Regions from separate parts of the Glaciihabitans sp. UYNi722 genome, predicted to be linked through region 2. Evidence: predicted binding sites of a transcription regulator. Region 2 holds the regulator's gene; the other holds the start of a gene.

Region 1 (8,016 bases), on a different contig from region 2:
TCCTCCCTCTGCCCCGACGCCCCCGTCGGCCCCCAGCGCCCCTCCGGCATACAGCGCACCAGCCGTTGCCGGTGCCGCCGGAGGGAAGAAGGCACTGAGCCTGACATCGTTCATTCTCGGCATCGTTGGCGTCGTGCTGTTCCTGCTCAACTGGGTCGCCATCGTCATCGGAGTCGTCGCTGTCATTCTCGGCTTCATCGGCAAGTCGCGTGAGCCTGGCGCACCCCGCTGGATGTGGCTGCTCGGAATCATCTTCGGGTTCGCCGCCATCGTCATCGGAGCCATTGTGCTCATCGCGAGCATCGCTCTCCTGGCCGCCTACCGGAACGGCAACCTCGGGACTGTGACTCCGTAGCGTTTACTACTCATGGGCCCGCGCTGATCAGCGCGGGCCCTTTTCGGGGCCGCGGCCCGGATTGACAGCCCGCGCACTCCCTGCCACTATGGGCACCGCCGGAAGAATGTTCCCTCACCAACTTTGGAGTTTCGCAATGTCTGACGACAATCTCACCCCGCCGCCCCCGCCTCCTCCCGCAGCCCCGGCAGCTTCGCCCTACGTGGCGCCGCCGGCCGGACCGAGCAAGGTTCTCAGCCTGATCGGAATGATCGCCGGAATCGTCGGCGTCGTCATTTCGCTGTTCGGTGGATTCGGCTTCATCTTCTCCATCGCCGCCGTCGTTCTCGGCTTCCTCGGCAAGTCGAAGGAGGGCATTCCGGCCAAGCCTTTCTGGCTGACCGCGCTCATCACCGGATTCGTCGGAATCGGCATCTCACTCATCTGGCTGATCGTCTACATCATCATCTTCGCCACCGCTGCGGCGTCGGTCAGCAGCTACAACAACTACTAAAAACACAGTTGCGAAAGGCCCGCGCTCGGCGCGGGCCTTTCGTCGTTAAGCCCGTTCCGCGAGTAGCGCCGTGTGCTTGCCGGCGACTCGCGTGACAAAGAGCGTCGCGCTGTTCTTCCCCTTGAGGGCGAGTTTCGTGCGCAACTGGGCGGGGTCGACATCCACGCCACGCTTCTTGATCTCCAGCGTGCCAATCTCCCGGGCTGCAAGAGCCTTCTTAAGCTTTCGCTCATCGAAGGGAAGTGTGTCCGTGATGCGGAAACGATTGGCGAAGGGGGTGTCGACCGCGGCATCCGCTGTCAGGTAGGCGATTCCGGTGCTCAGCATCCTCGCGTCGATTCGGCGCGCGAGGTCGCCGATCAACCTGGCGCGGATGACAGCGCCATCGGGTTCGTACAGGTACTCGCCGAGCGTGCCGGTCTCGACATCCGCGCAGTCGACATCCGAACTGAGTTCCGCCGTGCCGTGGTCGCCGATCACCAGAGCGGATCGACGAATGCCCGGGCGCGCCACAGCGCCGAACCAGAGGCCGAGCTCGACGACGTCGTGATCGACGGAGATCCACTGCGCCTCGGCCTCGACCGGGATGAGGTCGCGATCGATGCCCGGCCCGAGTTTGATGCCTGTCGGTTGACGGCTGCCGATCTCGAAAGCGAAGTCGAGGGTCGGCGAGTAGTCCGCAGGATTCGTGAGGCGCGAGGTGTTCTGGTGGCCGGCCGTGCGGCGAGCCGGGTCGAGGTAGACGCCGTCGAATGCGTCGAGGTCGATGCTCGCGGCATCCGCGTTGACGACCTCGGCGTTCGGCCACGGAGCCAGGTTGTAGGAGGCGATGGCGGCGGTGACCTCGTCGAGTTCCACGGCCGTCACGTCGAGGTCGAGTGCCGCGATCGCGAGGGCGTCACCGCCGATCCCGCAGCCGAGATCCACGATGCGGCTGAGGCCTGCCGCCTGGAATCGGCCGGCGTGCATGGCCGCGACCCGCAGCCGAGTGGCCTGTTCGAGTCCGGCCTCGGTGTACAGCATGCGCGCCGCGAAGGGGCCGAACTTGCCCTCCGCTTTGGCCCGCAGCTTCGACTGGCCGAGCACCGCGGCGACGAGGCCGGGGGAGTGACCGGCCTTGCGCAGCTCGCCGACGGTCCTCACGACATCCGCTGTCGTCTCGTAGCGCGGAAGCGAGTCGAGTAGCCGCAGGCCGTCGCTCGACAGCAACTCCTGCAACTCAGTCCTGTCCATCCGCCCCATTCTGGTACGAAAACGCAGGAGATCCGCCGCGAACGCCTCAATCACTGCCTCGTTGGTAGCGGATGCGGCGGATCTCCTGCGTTTTCGTAAGCACGGTCGGGCGTAACTTCTGGCACTCCGATTGCACGAGTGCTAATGCGCGGCTAAGCTACATCTGGCACTCTCACAGTGAAAGTGCTAACCCAAGATTTCGAAGTTTTGAGAAAGAAGAGGTCAACCGTGTCGGTCTCCATCAAGCCGCTCGAGGATCGCATTGTCATCAAGCAGGTCGAGGCTGAGCAGACCACTGCTTCCGGTCTCGTCATCCCGGACACCGCGAAGGAGAAGCCCCAGGAGGGCGAGGTCGTCGCAGTAGGTCCAGGTCGCATTGACGACAACGGCAACCGCGTCCCGCTCGACATCGCCGTTGGCGACAAGGTCATCTACTCCAAGTACGGCGGAACCGAGGTGAAGTACGGCGGGGATGACCTGCTCGTGCTCTCGGCTCGCGACGTGCTCGCGGTGGTCGTCCACTAACTACGTTTCGTGAGAAGGCCCGTCCGGTTCGCCGGACGGGCCTTTCGCATATCCCTGATCGTGGCGGCACGCGCGTCCCGTCGCGCCTTGCCGAAGGCCGCCTGATCGCCCGGTACAGTTCGGAATGATCCCCGACCCAAGGACCAACATGCCGCGCTCCCGACCGCTCATCGCCCTCGTCGCGGCCGCAGTGACGATCTCAGCTCTGGCAGCATGCACGGCCACCGCTCCGATGCCGGTCCCGACTACCACGCAGAGTGCGACACCCAGCGGTGACGGTGTTCTCCGCATCGGCACACTCTTTCCGACCACCGGTGCGCAGTCCTACCTCGGCCAAGGGCAGGCGGCAGGCGTCGAGGCAGCGGTGCGCGAGATCAACCAGGCCAGTGGTGTGCTCGGCAAGCCTGTGGAGGTATTCCATCGCGACTCAGGGGATGCCACGACCGACACACTCGAGAAATCCTTCGCCGACCTGCAGACGAAACCGATCGACGTGATCATCGGCCCGTCGTCGTCAGTGCTCGAAGAGCGCCTGCTGCCCAAGGTGGTCGCGGCGGGCATCCCGCTGATCTCTCCGGCTGCGACCTCGGTGCGGCTGAGCAGCCTGAACGACACCGGATACCTGTTTCGCACCATCCCCTCCGCGGCCCTGCAGGGCGCTGCCCTCGGGGCGACCATTGGAGGTGGCAAGGCCAAGGTCGCGATCGTATATCTGGACGATGACACTGGCAACGCCGTGCTCGGCACGCTGAAGGCGAGTCTCAAGAAGTCCGGCGGCACACTCGTCGTCGCCCAGAAATACGTCGCCGACACCAAAGATTTCGCGCCGGTCATCGATGCTGTGAAGAAGGCGACACCGGATGCGGTGGTCTTCGTGAGTCCGTTCAGCGCGATGGAGCAGAACAAGGTCGTCATCACCCAGCTCTCCGCTGCGGGCTTCGGCGGAGCGAAGCTGTGGCTCACCAGCGACAACATGGCGGACTACTCCCAGGCGCTTCCGGCAGGCACCCTCACGGGCGTGAACGGCATCCTCGAGGGTGCAGAACCCGACGCAGCGTTCACGGCGAAGGTCAAGGCCGCGGATCCCGCTGTCGCCAATTTTCTGTATTCCGCAGAGGCCTACGACGCCACGGTTCTCGCCGCACTGGCCGCGACGGTCGCCCACGATGACGGCGGGCTGTCGATCAAGAGCCGACTGCGGGAGGTGTCGGAGGGCGGTATCAAATGCACCAGCTACCGCGAATGCCTCGACGTGCTCACGACCCGATCCGACATCGACTACGACGGCATCTCCGGCCCCATCGGTTTCGACAGGCGAGGCGATCCGAGCCCGGCACACTACGGCATCTATAAATACGATGCGGGCAACAGGTTCGCGCGAGTGAGCGGCGTCGTCGGCGGTTAGGCATCCGAACCCCGGAGGTGGAATAGCCGGGGCCTTATGCCGTTAATATTGACTACCGGAGTCCACAGTCGTAATCCGGCTTTTCACTCAGCATCAGCGGGAAAAAGAGGACACATGGACCAGCCAGATCCCTTCGGCTTTATCGGACTCACCTACGACGATGTCATGCTGCTGCCCGGTCATACCGACGTCATCCCGAGCGAGGCGGATACCACCACTCGCCTGAGCCGCCGGATCACGGTCTCGGCCCCCCTCCTCTCCTCCGCCATGGACACGGTCACCGAATCCCGCATGGCCATCGCGATCGCCAGGCAGGGCGGTCTCGGCGTATTGCATCGCAACCTCTCAATTGCCGACCAGGCCGACCACGTCGACAGGGTGAAGCGCTCAGAGTCCGGCATGATCACCAATCCGGTCACCACCACCCCCGACGCCACCGTCGCAGAGGTGGACGCGCTCTGCGGACAGTTCCGCATCTCCGGTCTTCCCGTCGTTGACGAGCAGGGCATCCTTGTCGGCATCATTTCCAACCGCGACATGCGCTTCGTCTCCCCGTTCGAAAAGTCGACGACCTTGGTGCGCGATGTCATGACGCGCATGCCACTCATCACCGCCCCTGAGGGCATCGACCCGGATGACGCTGTCGCGATCTTCGCGCAACACAAGATCGAGAAGCTGCCGCTCATCGATGCCGAGGGCCGGCTGCGCGGCCTCATCACCGTCAAGGACTTCGACAAGTCGGAGCAGTATCCCAACGCGACCAAGGACGACGCAGGGCGTCTCCGCGTCGCCGCCGCGATCGGCTTCTTCGGCGACGCGTGGGAGCGTGCGATGACCCTCATCGACGCCGGCGTCGACGCACTCGTCGTCGACACGGCTAACGGCGACAGCGCAGGGGTCATCGACATCATCCGCCGCCTCAAGAGCGACTCGGCCGCCAGGCACGTCGACATCATCGGCGGCAACGTCGCTACGCGCGGCGGCGCCCAGGCTCTGGTGGATGCCGGCGCTGACGCGATCAAAGTTGGCGTCGGCCCCGGGTCCATCTGCACCACGCGCGTCGTCGCCGGCGTCGGGGTACCCCAGGTCACCGCGGTGTACGAGGCTTCTCTCGCGGCGCGGGAGAGCGGCATCCCCGTGATTGCGGATGGCGGACTGCAGTATTCCGGCGACATCGCCAAGGCGCTCGTCGCCGGTGCCGACACCGTGATGCTCGGGTCGCTGCTCGCCGGCTGCGACGAGAGCCCAGGCGACCTCATCTTCGTGAACGGCAAGCAGTTCAAGAGCTATCGCGGCATGGGTTCTCTCGGGGCGCTGCAGAGTCGGGGAGAGAAAACCTCCTACTCGAAGGACCGCTACTTCCAGGCCGATGTGCCCTCCGACGACAAGCTGATCGCTGAGGGCATCGAAGGGCAGGTTCCCTACCGCGGCCCGCTCTCCGCCGTGGCGTACCAGCTGCTCGGCGGCCTCCGCCAGTCGATGTTCTACACCGGTGCGCGCACCATCCCGGAGCTCAAGCAGAAGGGTAAATTCGTGCGGATTACGGCTGCCGGCCTGAAGGAATCCCACCCCCACGACATCCAGATGACCGTCGAGGCGCCGAACTACTCGCGCTAGCTGCTCGTTGGTTGCTGCTCGTTGGTTACCCTCAACCCGGGTCATTGCGGCCGTGCCGGGTCAATGTAGTGACCCGGTACGGCCGCAATGACCCCGATGCACCGTCGCGGTCCACTCCTCACCGTCGGCCTGCGACATCCGGAGTCCCCAGCATGACGGCGTGCGGCTTGCGACCGCCAGCGAGCCTGTCACTCTCGTGCGATGGAGAATCTGGCCACCACGAACGGTATCTTTCTTACCTCTGATCTACGTGCTTTCGGACTCGACGGTTCGATTTTTCGCAAGGCGGCCGCACGTCGCCAGCTGGTACGACTACATCGAGGCGCATTCATGGATGCGGCGGACTTTGCGCAACTCGGCAGGAACGAAAAATATCGGCAGCGTGTGATCGGGGCTCTCATGGCGAGCAGGGGAGATCCCGTCGCCAGTCACGCTTCCGCCGCCGCGCTCTGGCGGCTTCCGATTATCGGTGGTTGGCCGGAGGTGGTGCATGTGCTGGCGCCGAAGTCCACTGGCACACGCACCGAGAACGGATTCACCAGGCACGCGCGAGGGTTCGACGACACGATTGTGCGCATCGACGGTGTTCGTGTCACGTCCCTTCATCAGACGCTCCTCGATGTGGCCGCGACTGCGACCTTTGCCTCGGCGGTCACCTCCATCGACAGCGCTCTCGGCCACGAGTTGGTCACGGGGGAATCGCTACTGAGCAGTTTCGACGCATCGGCGATGACGCGCTATCGTCGTCGGACTCTCCGCGCCCTCGAGTTCGGCACTCCTCTGTCAGGCTCAGCGGGGGAGTCGCTTAGCCGCGCCAATATCCACGAACTCGGTTTTCCCGCTCCGGTCCTGCAGGCGTCGTTTCGTGACGCGCGTGGGTATATCGGTGATACTGACTTCTGGCGGCCGGAGCACAACCGGATCGGGGAGTTCGATGGATTCGTCAAGTACACGAGGGCCGAATACACCGGCGGCCGACCGATCGAGGAGGTCGTCTTCGCCGAGAAGGTGCGCGAGGATCGCCTTCGCGCCACCGGACCGTCTGTCTCGCGATGGTTGTGGGACACGGCACTGCATCCGAAGCAGCTCTATGACCTCCTCTACGAGGCCGGGTTGCGGTCGAGTCGGCGCGGGGCATGATGACAAATGGGTCGATTAGGGAGCGACGGGTCATTACGTTGACCCGCTCGGGCCGCATTGGCCCGGTTTTCGCATTCCGGGCGAGGGGTCTGGGAGACGCGGCACCATCCGGAGCAACGGGCGACCCGGGTAGGCTTGACCCGTGAGTGACGTAGAAATCGGCCGCGCTAAGCGCGCTCGCCGAGTGTATGCCTTTGACGACATCGCCATCGTGCCGAATCGACGTACCCGAGACCCTCAGGACGTGTCGGTCAACTGGAGCATCGACGCGTACCAATTCTCGATTCCGATCCTCGCAGCGCCGATGGACTCCGTCGTGTCACCCGCGACAGCCATTCTCATGGGCAAGCTCGGCGGTCTCGGCGTGCTCGACCTCGAGGGCCTCTGGACGAGGTACGAGAACCCTGAGCCGCTATTCGAGGAGATCCGTTCGCTGCCGTCCGGCGAGGCGACCAGGCGCATGCAGGCGATCTACGCCGAGCCGATCAAGCCGGAGCTGGTGAAGACGAGGCTCGAAGAGATCCGCGCCGCGGGCGTGACGGTTGCCGGCGCACTCTCCCCGCAGCGCACCCAGGAGCTTTACCAGACCGTGGTCGAGGCGGGCGTCGACCTGTTCGTCATCCGCGGTACCACCGTGAGCGCGGAGCACGTCTCCAAGAGCCAGGAACCACTCAACCTCAAGAAGTTCATCTACGAACTCGACGTTCCCGTGATCGTCGGAGGCGCGGCAGGCTACACGCCCGCTCTTCACCTCATGCGTACCGGCGCGGCAGGCGTGCTCGTCGGGTTCGGTGGCGGAGCAGCATCCACCACTCGCGCCGCGCTCGGCATTCACGCTCCGATGGCGACGGCGGTGGCGGATGTCGCCGGCGCCCGCCGCGACTACATGGACGAGTCGGGCGGCCGCTACGTGCACGTCATCGCCGACGGCGGTCTCGGAACGTCGGGGGATATCGCGAAGGCCTTCTCGGTCGGAGCTGATGCGGTGATGCTCGGTTCCGCGCTGGCACGAGCCACCGACGCCCCTGGTGGCGGCTGGCACTGGGGTGCGGAAGCGCACCACGATCAGCTTCCCCGAGGCAACCGGGTCGAGGTCGGCTCGATCGCGCCGCTCGAGGAGATCATCTACGGGCCATCCACAGTCGCGGATGGCACAGTGAACCTGGTCGGCGCCCTGCGCCGGTCGATGGCGACAACCGGATACTCCGACCTCAAAGAATTCCAGCGGGTCGAAGTGGTTGTGGCCCC
Region 2 (8,016 bases):
CTTCACTACACGATGCCGCTCGGCGAGATCGTCTTCGACTTCTTCGACCAGTTGAAAAGCCTCACCAAGGGTTACGCCTCTCTCGACTACGAGCCGACGGGGGAGCAGGATGCCGACCTGGTCAAGGTCGACATCCTCCTGCAGGGCGAAGCTGTCGACGCATTCAGCGCGATCGTGCATAAGGACAAGGCCTACGCCTACGGCGTGCTGATGACCGAGCGTCTCAAGAAACTCATCCCTCGCCAGCAGTTCGAGGTGCCGATCCAGGCCGCCATCGGCGCACGCATCATCGCCCGCGAATCGATCAGTGCGATGCGCAAAGACGTTCTGGCCAAGTGCTACGGCGGTGACATCACCCGTAAGCGCAAGCTCCTCGAGAAGCAGAAAGAGGGAAAGAAGCGCATGAAGATGGTGGGCAGGGTCGAGGTCCCGCAGGAGGCGTTCATCGCTGCGCTGTCGGGCGACACCGAGGCCAAAAAAGACAAGAAGTAGGGCGCCTACTCACCGTTCGCATGCGTTGCTCGATCGGCTCCGGTTCCTGCCTAGCCCGCTTGCGCTGTCCTTTCGGCGTTTCGCTGTTGTTTTTTGCGCAGCAGTTAGCCGAAAGGACAGCGCACACCTGTTCCGCCGCAGACATAGGTCCGCCCGTTGCTTGCGACTCCGGAGTTGCCATACCGGTATGCCTCCCTGCCCGAACTGGGGTGTCGTCATCCTCCTCGCCAAGCGTCGCCCTGCATGACCTTTATGCTGACTTCATGCGTTTTTCCCCGCCCATCGACGAGCGTAGGCGGAAGGACGCAACGATGAGCAGGGGCGAGTAGATGTCGAAACGGCTTCCGCTCTGGCAGCGCCCGGTGAGCTACGCCGCGATCGGCGCTACCCAGGCGTCGGATCTGGCGATCCATCCACCTCCCGGATACCGTCCTTTCGAGCGGCGTACGCGCATCGGCCACGGTGACGCGCGCTGGGACTATGCATGGACAGAGGTGCTCACCTGGGGCATCCAGCGCAACAGCGGATTCCGCATCGATGTCGCTGAAGCGCCGGCGGCGGTCACCGACCAGACCTATGTTCCGGTCGCCTTCGACGAAGGGGGCGACCCGGTCGCGGGAGCCATTGCCGTCAGCAACGATGAGACAGTATTCGGCCCGGATGGTGCGGCCTTCGTCGTGCCGGGCGACACCGCGAAACTGAAAATACCGTTCGGACCGTTCCGTGTCGTCGCGCCGGCGCGAGTTGTCTACGTGGTCGACGAACTGCGACGCAAAGGGTTCGCCTACGGCACGCTGGCCGGGCATCCGGAGAGCGGGGAGGAGGCCTTCATCGTCGAACAAACGGATGACGGCTCAGTCTGGCTCGAAATCCGCGCCTTCTCGCGCCCAGCCAATGCATTCTGGTGGTTGGTGTATCCGGTGCTCAGGCTGTCGCAGGCCTTCTACAACAGGCGCTACTTCCGCTCACTGTCAGGCCCGATCGAGACTGCCTAGCCCGACCAGGGCGTCGAGCACTTGAGGGAGGCCGCTGGCCAGGTCGTCGACCACCAGTAGCGCGTTCGTTTCACGAAGCTCGTCAGCGGAGAAGTGCCCGGTCGCCACGGCGAAGAACGGGATTCCCGCGGAGTCGGCACCGATACCGTCGCCCGGGGTGTCGCCGATGATCACCAGGCGGTGACCGGCGAGTTCCGCCGCGGCGCGCACGGTGATCTCTGCCCGCAGTGGTGCGACGTCACCGAAATACGAGTTCTTCCAGTCGAAGGCCTCGGTGTCGAGCCCTGCGCCCTCCATCTTGTAGCGCGTGCGATTGGCCGAATTGCCGGTGAGTAGTGCGTTGACGAAGCCCCGTTCGCCAAACCGCCTGACCGCTTCCACTACGCCGGGAGCGATCTCACGTCGACTGCCGCCAAGATGCCGGTCGAGGGAGAGCTGGTCGAGGTGGCCTGACACGACAGGGTGCAGTTGGGGGGAGAGGCCGTTGGCGGCGAGGGCCTCCCAGATGATCTGGCCATCGGTCTTGCCGTGGACGCGGGGTACCGGGTGTGCAAGCGTCCGCCCGATGGCGAGCTCGATCGCCTCCTGGTAGAGGCCGCCGGCGTTGATCCCGTTGCGCAGGAGAGTGCCGTCGACATCCCAGAGCACGTACAGGCGTGGGTCGGGTTCGGTGTCATTCACCGTTCCATGCTGGCACAGGCAGGGTGCGGCATCCGACGATTCCGCTACCCTTCGGAAACTCAGGACAATGGTCACGACCTTGGGGGCAGATCCCCGCAGACGCGGTGCTGCTGCGTCGTTGCCGTGACCGTTGTCCTGAATTTCCGTGGGGAGCAAGTATTTCCACATGGCCAGTTCTTCCGTTGACGGCCGGTGGCACTAGGGCATGAGGGAGTCGGCGAGAATGGAGGGGTCATGCCCAGCGCCCTTCCCCTCGCCGATCCGGCCCCACTCGACGGCTTGCTCCCCGCGTCCGTCGCTGACGGGGCCGACCTGCGCAACTTCGGCGTGTACGTGCACGTGCCGTTTTGTCGGGTTCGATGCGGCTACTGCGACTTCAACACCTACACCGCCGACGAACTGCGTGGCGCGAAGCGCACCGACTACGCGGGCCAGGCCGTCGCCGAGATCGGGATGGCGCAGAAAGTGCTTGCAGAGGCAGGCCTGCCCGCACGGAAGGTCGAGACCGTATTCTTCGGCGGGGGAACCCCGACCATGTTGCCGGTGAACGATCTCGCTGCCATGCTCTCGGCCGTCATCGGTACCTGGGGGCTCGCCGATGGCGCGGAGGTGACCACAGAGGCGAATCCGGACTCGGTGGATGCCGCGTACCTCCTGTCCCTCGCCGATGCGGGTTTCACGCGCGTCTCGTTCGGCATGCAGTCCGCGGTGCCACACGTGCTCGCTACACTCGAACGCACCCACGATCCCGACCGAATTCCGCTCGTCGTGCAGTGGGCGCGGGACGCCGGCCTGCAGGTGAGCCTTGACCTCATCTACGGCACCCCTGGTGAGTCTCTCGACGACTGGCACGCATCCCTCGACCAGGCGCTGGCCCAGCAGCCCGATCATCTCTCGGCGTACTCGCTCATTGTCGAAGACGGGACGAAGCTGGCACGCCAGATCAGGCGTGGCGAGGTGGCCGAACCGGATGAGGACCTCCAGGCGGACATGTACGAGTTGGCGGATGAACTGCTGGGGGCCGCGGGATACAGCTGGTATGAGGTGAGCAACTGGTCGAAGTCGCCGGAGCACGAGTCGCGTCACAACCTCGCCTATTGGCAGGGGCACGACTGGTGGGGTGTCGGGCCTGGGGCGCACAGTCACGTCGGTGGTGTCCGCTGGTGGAACGTCAAGCACCCCGCGGCCTACGCGGACAGGATCCTGGCGGGCCAGTCCCCGGCGGCAGGACGTGAGACGCTCGATGATGAGACGCGACGCGTGGAGCGCGTGCTGTTGCGCACGCGAATCCGTGAGGGGCTCGATGTGGCCGAGTTGACGGCATCCGGTCGCACCGCCGTTGCCGGGCTCATCGCTGACGGTCTGGTCGACGGAGCCGCTGCGCTCCGCGGAAGAATCGAACTTACTCTGCGAGGCCGACTGCTCGCCGACGCTGTCGTACGTCGACTGCTCGACGAATAGTGGCGCTCAGGCGCTGACGAACCGGATGGCGATCGGGCAAACGTATTCTTCGCCACGGTTGGCTGCGATGGCGGCCATCAGGCTGAAGATGATGTTGAGAACGGCGACGACGAGCACGATCAGGAAGCCGACGAACAACCAGCTGGTGAAGATTCCGACGAGGTAGCCGATGAGTACCGTCAGCTGAAAGTTGAGGGCGGTCCGAGTGTGATCCCTTACCAGCGGGCCGCGGTCCTTGAGGAGCACGTAGCCGATCAGCGCCGGGAGGAAGTAGAGGAAGATGCCGCCGATGTGGATGAGCGTGGCCCACAGCTTTTCGTCGCTCGGGCTGAGCGGCTGCACAGTCTGGTACGGATTTGCGGGCGGCGGCGTGGTTTCGGACATGAACCCATTAAAGCAAGAAGCCCGGGAACCATGTTCCCGGGCTTCGTTCGTTGGCGCCTGAAGCTACTTGATCCAGCGGATGTTGACCGGGTAGCGGTAGCTGCCCCCCGCGTTGACCTTCACGCCGCCGAGGATGGCGAAGATGATGTTTACGACGATCAGGGCAAAGTACAGCAGAGAGAACAGGATGCCGAGGAAGGGGATCAGGGTCAGGATGCCGAGGATGATCGCGGCGCCGGTGACGTTGATCGTCCAGTTCAAAGCCTCTTTGCTTTCGACTCTGGTGCGCGCCCCGCGCGGACCGAAAACCAAGTAGATGATGAGGGCGGGTATCAGCAGGATGATATTGAGGAAGTGCGACAGCTGGGCCCAGAGCTTGTCGTCGGTTTCGCTAAGGGGTGCAGCGGGCTGCGGAGCCGCGGCCTGCGGTGTTGGGTCAGTCATGTGCGTTGCCTTTCAGATGGGCGATTCGGTCCTGCCGAGGTTTGGGAGCTTTGGCAGTCATGCTGCCCCCGTTACGGGCGGTCGACAAGCTCATGGATACGGTACTGCCCTATTCCCTTCGCATGCAATGCCTTCGTCCCCGCGTGTCACGGTACAATTGGCAGTCGGAAGTGCCGAGTGCCAAGACCGGAGGTGATGGCAATGGTCTCTGAACGTGGGCTCGATGTGCTCCGCGTCATCGTGCAGGATTACGTCGCCTCTCGCGAACCCGTCGGCTCGAAGTCGATAGTGGACCGTCACTCCTTTGGTGTGTCCGCAGCCACTATTCGCAACGACATGGCTCTTCTGGAAGAAGAAGAGCTGATCGCGGCGCCGCACACGTCATCCGGACGCATCCCCACCGACAAGGGCTACCGCGTCTTCGTCAACCAGCTCGCCGATCTCCGCCCGCTGACCTCCGCGCAGCGCACAGCCATCGAGACGTTCCTCGGTCAGTCCGCCGACCTCGACGAGGTCCTCGGACGCACGGTTCGTCTCCTTTCGCAGCTCACGCACCAGGTGGCGCTCGTGCAGTATCCGTCGCTGACGCGCTCGCGCATCCGGCACGTCGAACTCGTGCGACTCACGGAGATTCGGATGATGACGGTACTGATCACCGATACCGGCCGGATCGAGCAACGACTCATCGATGTCGCTCCCGGGCTGGACGAAGGGTTCCTCGACCAGCTCAGATCGAGACTGAACGTTTCGATCGGTGGTCTCGCCCTCGCCGAGGCGGCCGAACGACTCGCCTCCTTCGCCGACCAGTTCACGGCGCAGCACGAGTCGGCGGTGAAGCAGATCGCGACCTCCCTCATCGACCAGGTTCTGGCGAATCGGCAGGACAAGCTCGTGATGGCGGGCGCGGCCAACCTGGTGCGCACCGAGGAAGACTTCACCGGCAGCATCTACCCGGTGCTCGAAGCGATCGAGGAGCAGGTCACCCTGCTGAGGCTCTTTGGTGAAATGGAACCAGACCAGAACGGCTTCTCGGTGAGCATCGGCAGCGAGAATGCCACCTTCGGACTCGGGGAGACCTCCGTACTCACCACCGGCTACACAGCGTCTGGCAGCGAGGTCTCCCGTTTGGGCGTCATCGGCCCGACCCGCATGGACTATTCGAACAACATCGCCGCGGTTCGCGCCGTCGCACGATACCTGTCGCGCCTGCTCGGCGAAGACTGATCTCGCCACTGTCTACGGCCTGTGGCCGACAGTGAGCGCTGTTAAAATGTAAAGGAATTGGATTGGCTGACCATTACGAAGTACTCGGTGTCGACCGTAGCGCGACGACCGATGAGATCAAGAAGGCGTACCGGCGTCTTGCTCGGGAGCTGCATCCCGATGTGAACCCCGGGGCCGAGGCATCCGAGCAGTTCAAGCTTGTGACACACGCCTACGACGTGCTCTCCGATCCGCAGCAGCGCCAGCAGTACGACCTCGGGCCCCAGGCCGGATTCGGCGGCGGCGGAGGCGGCAACTTCGGTGGATTCGGTGACATCTTCGAGACCTTCTTCGGCGGCGGCCAGAGCCGCGGACCACGCTCGCGCCGCGAACGAGGTCAGGATGCCCTGGTGCGCGTCGAGGTCGACCTCGACGAGATCATCTTCGGCACCAAGCGCGAAGTCGAGGTCGATACCGCCATCCTCTGCGAGACCTGCAACGGGTCGTGCTGTGCGCCGGGAACCCAGCCGGTCACCTGCGACATCTGCCACGGCAGCGGCCAGATCCAGCGTGCCGTGCGCAGCCTGCTCGGTAACGTGATGACCTCTAGCCCTTGCGGCACCTGCCGCGGTTACGGCACCGTCATCCCCAACCCGTGCCCGACCTGCCAGGGCCAGGGACGCGTGCGCGCCCGCCGCAGCATCCCGGTCGACATCCCGGCCGGTGTGGACACCGGCCTCCGCTTGCAGCTCCCCAACCAGGGCGAGGTCGGCCCAGCCGGTGGAACCTCCGGCGACCTCTACCTTGAGATCAAAGTGCGTCATCATGACGTGTTCAGCCGCAACGGCGATGACCTGTTGGCGACCCTCGAAGTGCAGATGACAGATGCCATCCTCGGAACGAGAACGACGTTGAAGACCCTGGATGGCGAGGTCGCGGTCGAGATCCGGCCCGGCATGCAGAGCGCAGAGGTCATCACCATCAAGGACCGTGGCATTACCCGCCTGCGTGGCAATGGCCGTGGCGACCTCAAGATCGGAGTGCAGGTGACGACACCGACCAAGCTGAGCCATAAGGAGCAGGAGCTGATCAAACAGTTCGCCGGCTCCCACAAGGCCGCGACCCCGTTGCTCACGCACTTCCAGCAGGGCCTCTTCCAAAAACTGCGCGACCGCTTCCTCAACATCTGACACCCGCCCGTACTACCGATCGCCGATCACCCTTCGGAAACTCAGGACTTCGGTACAGGGCGCTGCGCAACGCTCCAGTAGTTACGGGGCAGCGCGAGCGACGTCGATACCAAAGTCCTGAATTTCCGAAGGTGTGGCGTCGATCTGAGAGAGTGGGGCCATGGCGCACTTCTACCTGAACGAGGAACTCCTCTCGGCCGAGGTCGGGATGAGGGTCTCCGTGACCGGCGAGGAGGCGCGCCACGCGGTCACCGTCAGTCGTATCGCGGTCGGCGAGGCTATCGCGGTCGGCAACGGAGCGGGACTTGTCATCACCGGCGCCGTTGTCTCGGCGGAGCCGACCGAATTCGTCGTCGAGGTCGAAACCGTCGCAGAGACACCACCCGCTGCCCCCGCGATCTGGCTGGTGCAGGCACTGGCCAAAGGTGACCGGGACGAGAGTGCCGTCCAGCAGGCCGCGGAACTGGGCGTCGACGGCGTCATCCCGTGGGCGGCGCAGCGATCCATCGTCAAGTGGGAGGGCGCGAAGGTGCGCAAGGGCCACGATCGCTGGGCAGCGATCGTGCGGGAGGCGAGCAAGCAGTCGATCCGGCCCTGGATCCCGGAGGTCGGCGATCTCGCCTCGACGACCGTGCTGGCCGCCCTGGCCACGGAGACGCGGATGCTCGTACTCGAGCCCGCCGCATCCGTCGCCCTGTCGTCGCTGCACCCTGACGAACGCGACGTTGTCCTGGTGGTCGGCCCGGAGGGCGGTATCGCCCCCGCAGAACTCAGCCGTCTCGAGGCGGCGGGTGCGACGCTCGTGAAACTCGGCGACACCATTCTGCGTACCTCGAGTGCCGGCCCGGCTGCGATCGCCGTGCTCAACGTACAACTCGGCCGCTGGTAGCGAACCGCCTGCCGTCACGGGCGGCCGTCACTTAAGCTAGAACCATGTCAGCCAACGACGAGCCATCGATCTTCACGCGGATTGTCGCGCGCGAGGTTCCGGCGGATGTGGTCTTCGAGAATGACCGCATCATCGCCTTTCGGGACATCGCTCCGAAGGCGCCCCTGCACCTGCTTGTGGTGCCGAAGACGGAGGCCTATCGCAACGTGACCGAACTCGCCGCGGGCGATCCGGCACTTCTCGCAGAGCTGGTTGCGACCGCGCAGCAGCTCGCCGA

What was found. Region 2 encodes HrcA, which represses chaperone genes, less so after heat shock. Its sites were predicted from a motif close to TTNGCACTCGNNNNNNNCGAGTGCNAA; they were not measured.
Region 1: a site for HrcA is predicted at 2,200-2,226, ahead of groES (co-chaperone GroES). Genes of this name have one in related genera too.

Annotation. Positions count from the first base shown of each region.
Region 1 is NZ_JBEPTL010000002.1:226,960-234,975, forward strand. It holds gene ABIB56_RS02495 (hypothetical protein) at 1-355, shown strand, start outside; gene ABIB56_RS02500 (DUF4190 domain-containing protein) at 492-848, shown strand; gene ABIB56_RS02505 (class I SAM-dependent methyltransferase) at 894-2,081, opposite strand; gene groES (co-chaperone GroES) at 2,310-2,606, shown strand; gene ABIB56_RS02515 (ABC transporter substrate-binding protein) at 2,755-4,011, shown strand; gene guaB (IMP dehydrogenase) at 4,126-5,628, shown strand; gene ABIB56_RS02525 (hypothetical protein) at 5,830-6,768, shown strand; gene ABIB56_RS02530 (GuaB3 family IMP dehydrogenase-related protein) at 6,911-8,016, shown strand, end outside.
Region 2 is NZ_JBEPTL010000014.1:20,006-28,021, reverse strand. It holds gene lepA (translation elongation factor 4) at 1-492, shown strand, start outside; gene ABIB56_RS11390 (DUF1990 domain-containing protein) at 822-1,487, shown strand; gene ABIB56_RS11385 (HAD family hydrolase) at 1,464-2,168, opposite strand; gene hemW (radical SAM family heme chaperone HemW) at 2,403-3,629, shown strand; gene ABIB56_RS11375 (DUF4870 domain-containing protein) at 3,636-4,013, opposite strand; gene ABIB56_RS11370 (DUF4870 domain-containing protein) at 4,077-4,457, opposite strand; gene hrcA (heat-inducible transcriptional repressor HrcA) at 4,659-5,681, shown strand; gene dnaJ (molecular chaperone DnaJ) at 5,744-6,850, shown strand; gene ABIB56_RS11355 (16S rRNA (uracil(1498)-N(3))-methyltransferase) at 7,011-7,739, shown strand; gene ABIB56_RS11350 (histidine triad nucleotide-binding protein) at 7,784-8,016, shown strand, end outside.